DNA from 2 places in the Rhizobium sp. BK098 genome. Region 1 is predicted to be linked to the other one. Evidence: riboswitches for the same ligand, from Rfam matches in the RefSeq annotation. Region 1 holds a riboswitch; the other holds the start of a gene.

Evidence for each region. Region 1 has a riboswitch for FMN ahead of FHT73_RS02410 (6,7-dimethyl-8-ribityllumazine synthase). Riboswitches for the same ligand answer to the same signal wherever they lie in the genome.
Region 2: it holds a riboswitch for FMN, as region 1 does, so the genes downstream of both, ribB (3,4-dihydroxy-2-butanone-4-phosphate synthase) here and FHT73_RS02410 (6,7-dimethyl-8-ribityllumazine synthase) in region 1, are expected to answer to the same signal.

Annotation. Positions count from the first base shown of each region.
Region 1 is NZ_JACHYY010000001.1:490,770-494,172, forward strand. Features, by position in the region: gene phnF (phosphonate metabolism transcriptional regulator PhnF) at 1-311, shown strand, start outside; gene FHT73_RS02405 (VOC family protein) at 351-701, opposite strand; gene FHT73_RS02410 (6,7-dimethyl-8-ribityllumazine synthase) at 761-1,237, opposite strand; FMN riboswitch at 1,327-1,472, opposite strand; gene FHT73_RS02415 (ATP-binding cassette domain-containing protein) at 1,579-2,640, opposite strand; gene FHT73_RS02420 (ABC transporter permease) at 2,652-3,403, opposite strand, start outside.
Region 2 is NZ_JACHYY010000022.1:21,030-24,432, forward strand. Features, by position in the region: gene tpiA (triose-phosphate isomerase) at 1-94, shown strand, start outside; gene FHT73_RS28225 (glucose 1-dehydrogenase) at 154-936, shown strand; FMN riboswitch at 1,038-1,179, shown strand; gene ribB (3,4-dihydroxy-2-butanone-4-phosphate synthase) at 1,289-1,921, shown strand; partial or broken gene FHT73_RS28235 (MFS transporter) at 2,000-2,370, shown strand; gene FHT73_RS28240 (galactarate dehydratase) at 2,455-3,403, opposite strand, start outside.

The sequences.
Region 1 (3,403 bases):
GCATTCCGGTGGAATTGGGGGATTCCTACTATCCGGCCGAACGTTTTCCCGATTTCGATCATGCTAGATTGCGGCATCCGACAATCTCGGCGGCGCTCGCCAGCTATGGCGTCATCGACTACGAGCGCTTGTCGACGGAGATCGAGGCGCGTATGCCGACGGCCGACGAAGCGCGGATCCTGCGCCAGCCGAAATCCGCGCCGCTGCTGGTGACGCGCAAGGTGGATGCGGATACCGACGGAGTGCCGATCACCTATTCGGAATCGGTCTGGCCGGCCGAGCGCACCACATTCAATCTCGATCTGCGGTGAGAGTGCCGGGGAACCCTTGAGGCTCTCCGCGAGCTTGAATTAGCGGTGGGAAAGGATGTTGACGACTTTGCCAAAAGGGTCGCGGACATAGAAGCGGCGGACACCCCACGGCTCGTCCGTGAGGTCGTACAATATGCCGAAGCCCATGGAGGTGGCACGCTGATAGAGCGTGTCGACATCGTCGACTTCGATGGAAAGGTCGGGGACGAGCGTTCCCGAACCGCCTTCGCTGGCGACGCTGATCTGCGGCACAGTTGCCGCTTCGGAGGCGAAGGTCAGGATCCAGCCGTGATCCATGACGATGTCGAGGCCGAGCAGGTCATGATAGAAAAGACGAGCCGTGTCTGGATCAGCTGCCGGCAGGTTCGGGATGATGCGTAGGACGGTCACTGACTTCCTCCCTGGTGGACATGGAGGCGGGCCTTCGCCGCGCCTCCATCTATGTTGGATCAGACCGTGACTGCGGGGAGCAGTTTGGCGCGCTCCGAAAGGATGTGGCGGCAGGCGCTGGCGACTTCACGGCCCTTGATGATGAAATGTTCCTTGAAGAACTGGATATGCGCTTCCGATTCCTGGAAGTGATGCGGCGTCAGGACCGCCGACAGGATTGGCACACCGGTATCGAGCTGGACGCGCATCATGGCATCGAGAACCGTATTGGCGACGAATTCATGGCGATAGATGCCGCCGTCGACAACGAAAGCGGTGGCGATGATCGCGGAATAACGGCCGTTGCGGGCAAGCGTCTGAGCGTGCAGCGGAATTTCCAGCGCCCCTGGTACGTCGAAGATATCGATCGGCGGTGCGCCTTCGACCGTCTGCCATTCAGCAACGAAGGAATCGACCGAGCGATCGACGATATCGGCGTGCCAACGGGCCCGAATGATCGCAATGCGGCTCGGTTGAGTAGAAATCGAAATGGTCATGAATTGTGCCTTTCAAGGGTTGTTGTCAAATATCCCTTGGGCGAACACGCAACATCGCAGCACCCCTCGCGCGGAGGAGGTACGATCCTGCTTGCTCTCTTCCATCCGGACTATACCGTCGGCTCCGGCATCTCACCGGATCTGCTGACCCTTCCGAAATCCGGAAGGCGCTCGCGGGCTCGAGGAAACTCCCCATACCGCCGGTGGGGAATTGCACCCCGCCCTGAGAACGCGTGGACTATAGATGCTTTGCCTTATGGAAATCAAAGAAAAACGCCGGGGTTTTGGCCCGGCGTCTGCGAATAATTTTCCAAAATGACCCGGCGATGGAGGGCTCTTTCTCAGTCCTGAATGACGAGGAGGTCGGAGGAGGCAAAACGTAACGTCACCTTCTCACCAACACTCGGAGGCATCATGCCCGGGCTGTTGAACATGTCGAAGGAAATCGTGTTGCCGGCGACATTCATGCGGGTGCGGATGACCGAGCCCAGGAAATGTGCCGAGGAGACTTCGCCTGTGAGGGCTGTATCGCCCTTGGCCGATTCCGCCAGCGAACCGGCTTCCGGACGCAGGGCAAGCGATACGGTATCGCCTGGCTTATAGGCGGTCACCGACTGCTTCAGGGTCACGCCCTGATCGCCGATCATGATGCGGTTACTGTCGGGATCGACGACCTTGCCTTCGATCAGATTCAGCGTGCCGACGAAGGAGGCGACGAAACGGGTTGCCGGCTTGTTGTAGATTTCGAACGGCGTGCCGATCTGATCGGCGCGGCCTGCATTCATGACCACGATACGGTCGGAGATGGACAGCGCCTCTTCCTGATCGTGCGTCACGAAGACGGTGGTGATGCCGAGCTGCTGTTGGATGGCGCGGATTTCCTCGCGCAGCGAGATACGGATCTTGGCGTCGAGAGCCGAGAGCGGCTCGTCGAGCAGGAGCACCTGCGGCTTGACGGCGATGGCGCGGGCGAGCGCCACGCGCTGCTGTTGGCCGCCGGACATCTGGTATGGATAGCGGCCTGCGAGATGATCGAGCTTGATGAGAGCCAGCATCTCCTTGACGCGCTTGTCGATGTCGGGCTTCGCCATGCCGGCGACCTTGAGGCCGAAGGCGACGTTGTCATGCACCGTCATGTTCGGAAACAATGCGTAGGCCTGGAAGACCATGCCGATATTGCGCTGGTTCGGTTTCAGCGCCCGCTGGTCCTTGCCATTGATCGACAGGGTGCCGGCGGTCGGCGTTTCGAAACCTGCGATCATGCGCAGCACGGTCGTCTTGCCGCAGCCCGACGGTCCGAGGAAGGAGACGAATTCTCCTTTCTCGATTTGCATATTGAAATCATGGACGACGTGAATGTCGCCGAAGGACTTCTTGATGTGGGTGAGTTCGAGAAAAGCCATGGTGAGAAGCCTTACGCCTTAATCGGAGCGGATTTTGAGAAACGGGAAACGAGCTGCAAGAGGCCCATGCTGAGCCAGGTAACGGCAAGCGCGATGATGGCCAGGGCAGAGGGCTCGTAAGCTCTATTGGCGCCCATGAGCTGCATGTAGGGCCCGAATGCCGGACGGTTGAGCAGCGATGCCATGGTGAATTCGCCCATGACGATCGCAAGGGTGATGAATGCTCCGGAAAGCACACCGCTCATGACATTCGGAAAGATGCATTTGAACATGATGGTTGTCCATTTTGCACCAAGGCTTTCGGCAGCCTCCGTCAGCGTGCCGACATCAATGGTACGCATCGCCGTATCGACCGAACGATACATATAGGGCAGCGACAATACAATGTAGGAGCAGACGAGCAGAATGTTCGTCGTCGAATTATAGCCGGTCAACGGCAGGATCGACGACGAATTATAGAGCCGCAGATAGCCGAAAACGATGACGATGGCCGGAATGACCAACGGCATCAAGGTGATGAATTCCACGACAGGGCGGAGCTGCGGCAACCGCAACCGCACCCAATAGGCCGTGGGCACAACGAGCAGCATACCGAAGATAATGGTCAGAAGCGCCATCAACATCGAGAAACCAAAGGCCGTTATGAAACCGAAATCTGAAAAGACGGAGGCATAGGCGTCAAAGCTGTAAGCGTTGCGCCGCATGCGCAGCGAGAACTCCAGCGTACCGATGAGCGGCACCAGGAAGTAGATGAGGCCGATGG
Region 2 (3,403 bases), on a different contig from region 1:
GATTTTCGGATTGCGCAATGTGGATGGCGCTCTGGTCGGCGGCGCCTCGTTGAATGCGTCGGACTTCGCCGAGATTGTTCTGGCAGCCACGTGAATTTGAGCGGGCACTCCGGTTGAGGAGCGCGTACAGCCGCATCCTGGAAGGAAAAGAGAATGCAACGCTTCGAAAACAAGACGGTGGTCATAACCGGCGCAAGCCGTGGCATCGGTGCCGCGATTGCCAAACGCTTTGCCTGCGAGGGCGCGAACCTCGTTGTCTCTGCCAACGAAGACAGCGTTCATGCAGTTGCCGAGCAGATCAAGGCAGACGGCGGCAAGGCGATCCCCTTCGTCGGCGACGTTACCGACAAGTCAAGCGTCATCGCGCTCTATGACGCAGCGGAACAGGCCTTTGGCACAGTAGACGTTTCCATCCAGAACGCCGGTGTCATCACCATCGCCAAGATCGAGGACATGACCGAAGGGGAGTGGGACAAGGTAATGGCCGTCAACACGAAGGGCGTATTTCTCTGCGCCCAGGAAGCGATCGCCCGGATGCGCAAGCATGGTCGCGGTGGCCGCATCATCAATACAGCGTCCGGGCAGGCTCGCGCCGGCTTCATCTATACGCCGCACTATGCCGCATCAAAAATGGGCGTCGTCGGCATCACCCAGAGCCTCGCCAAGGAAGTTGCCACGCAGAAAATCACTGTCAACGCTTTCTGCCCAGGCATCATCGAAACCGACATGTGGGCCTATAACGACCAGGCTTGGGGCAAGCTGCTCGGCAACTACGGCCCCGGCGAACTGATGAAAGAATGGGTCGAAGGCATTCCGATGAAGCGCGCAGGCTCCGGCGAAGACGTGGCCGGCCTCGTGACCTTCCTTGCGAGCGACGATGCTGCCTATATTACCGGCCAGACCATTAACGTCGACGGCGGACTGATCATGTCGTAATTCACTATTCCAGAACGGTGTGTTCGATCGCATCGCAAGGTTCGGAAGTTGGAAGGTGGCGTGGCCCTCTTGCAAAGATGAGGTCCGGTCCCTTATGTTAGATTTGTTCTCAGGGCGGGGTGCAATTCCCCACCGGCGGTATCGGGGAAACCCGGAGCCCGCGAGCGCTTCCGCGAACGGAAGGTCAGCAGATCCGGTGAGAGGCCGGGGCCGACGGTATAGTCCGGATGGAAGAGAGCATGCAGCGGGCGTCGCGGGTTGCGACGTTCCTACGCCTGTTCGCCCAAGGGATATTTGTGGCCGTCATTGGTCATGCGGCCGCTAAAGCGGTTAACCCTTGAAAGGCATTGAAATGGCAATTTCCCGAATTGAAGATGCGATCGCCGCGATCGGCCGTGGTGAAATCGTGGTTGTGGTCGATGACCGCGACAGAGAAAATGAAGGGGATCTGCTCGTCGCATCGGAATTGATCACGCCGGAGGCCATCGCGTTCATGATGAACCATGCGCGCGGTCTGATCTGCGTGCCGATGGAAGGCGAGCGGCTGGACGAACTCGACATTCCCTTGATGGTGCCTAACAACACCGAGATGCTGAAGACCGCTTTCACCGTTTCGGTCGACTATATCCCTGAGACGACAACGGGCATCTCGGCGGCTGACCGCGCTGCGACCGTCCGCGCCTTGGTGACGAAGGGTGCGCGTCCTGAGGACTTCGCCCGACCCGGCCATATCTTCCCGTTGCGCGCTCATCCCGAAGGTGTACTCGGAAGGCCGGGGCACACTGAGGCTGCTGTCGATCTTGCCCGGCTTGCTGGCCTTTCCGCGTCCGGAGTCATCTGCGAGGTCGCTAAAGACGATGGTACCATGGCGCGCCTTCCCGACCTTGAAGTGTTCGCCGAGCGGCATGGCCTCCATCTTATCACCATTGAGGATCTGATCGCTTACCGTGATCGCGATGCAGAGACGAAGATCAGGGCAGCGTAAAGTCTCAAACAGTCGCCGGCGGTGGCAACGCAGCGCTACTGCAATCCGGTGCGCTCTGCCTCTTATGCGCTTAAGCGCAGTGCTAATAATGTGATCGCTCGACACAGTGCACGGATAGCAACGCCTCCGTGCATCTTCCCCTCCATCGCGGCAGCCGGCATTTTCGCGGGCCAGCCGGTGTTCTGGAGCTTGCCGTCGCGCTTCCTGCAGGGAAAGGGGCTGCCGCGGGTCTTGCTGCTATCAATTCGGTCGGCAATCTCGGCGGCTTCATCGTCTAGAATGTCGTGCCCTGGATCAAGGATGCGACGGGCAGCACGATCGCATCGATGTTCTTCCTGGCTGCCTGCCTTGTGATCGCGGTGCTGCTGGTTCTTGTGATCGGGCGCATAGTGCCGCGCATACCGCGTCCGGAAGATCTCGGCAATTCAGGCGCAGCACGCGTGAAATGATTGCGCTCATACTTTTAAAGGCATCGACCAAAGAGGGGCGCCCCAATGGCCGCCCCGATTTTTCAGGTGACGCTGATGTCAAGCTCACGCAAAGGCATACGAACCATCCGGACGCTTCGGCACGCGCCGCTGCCAATGAATATAGCCTTCCTCTTCCATGGCCTTCTCATCCATGTCGACGCCCCAGCCGGGCCGGTCCGGCCTCAGCTCGAGATAGCCGTCCTTCGGCAGATAGGGATCGACGACATAGCGGGTCTCCCCTTGCCGCTGCTCGACCTCGTTGCCGCCATAGACATAGGCTTGGCCTTTCGGCAGCCGGTATTCGAGGATCTTGAAGTTCTGCGCGGCGGCGGAGAAGTGCACATTGACGGCGGTCGCGAGCGGCCCCATCGGGTTGTGTGGAGCGACGCCGACGAAATGCGCTTCGGCGATCGTCGCGATGCGCCGCATCTCGCTGATGCCGCCGACCACGCAGATATCCGGCTGGATGAGGTCGGCGCCCTTGACCTGCAGCAGACGCAGGAACTCGTTGCGGTTATAGAGGGACTCGCCGGTCGCGAGCACACAATTGAGGCCCTGTTTCAGTTCGCCCCACATCTCGATGTTTTCCGGACGCAGCGGCTCCTCGTAGAAGAGCGGGTCATAGGGCGCCAGCGCATTGCCAAGCTGGCGGGCGGCGATCGGCTCGAAGATCTTGGCATGGGCGTCGAAGGCGATCTCATAATCGTCGCGCACGGTCTCGCGCAGCGAGCGAAAATAGTCAGCCGATGCCTTCACGACATTGCCCCAGCGATGGGCGTGCATGTCGATGCGCCAAGGGCTGAGCTTGAAGGCGGTAAAACCCCATTCGGCGTTCAGTCGATCGAGCTCGTCGCGGGCCGCCGGCGCGTCCGGCGCGGTGTAAACGCCGGCATAGACCTTGATGCGATCGCGCACCGCACCGCCGAGCAGCTTGTAGACCGGGACATTGAGAGCCTTTGCCGAGAGATCCCAAAGGCAATGGTCGAGCGCGGAGATCGCCGAAAGGCCAAGC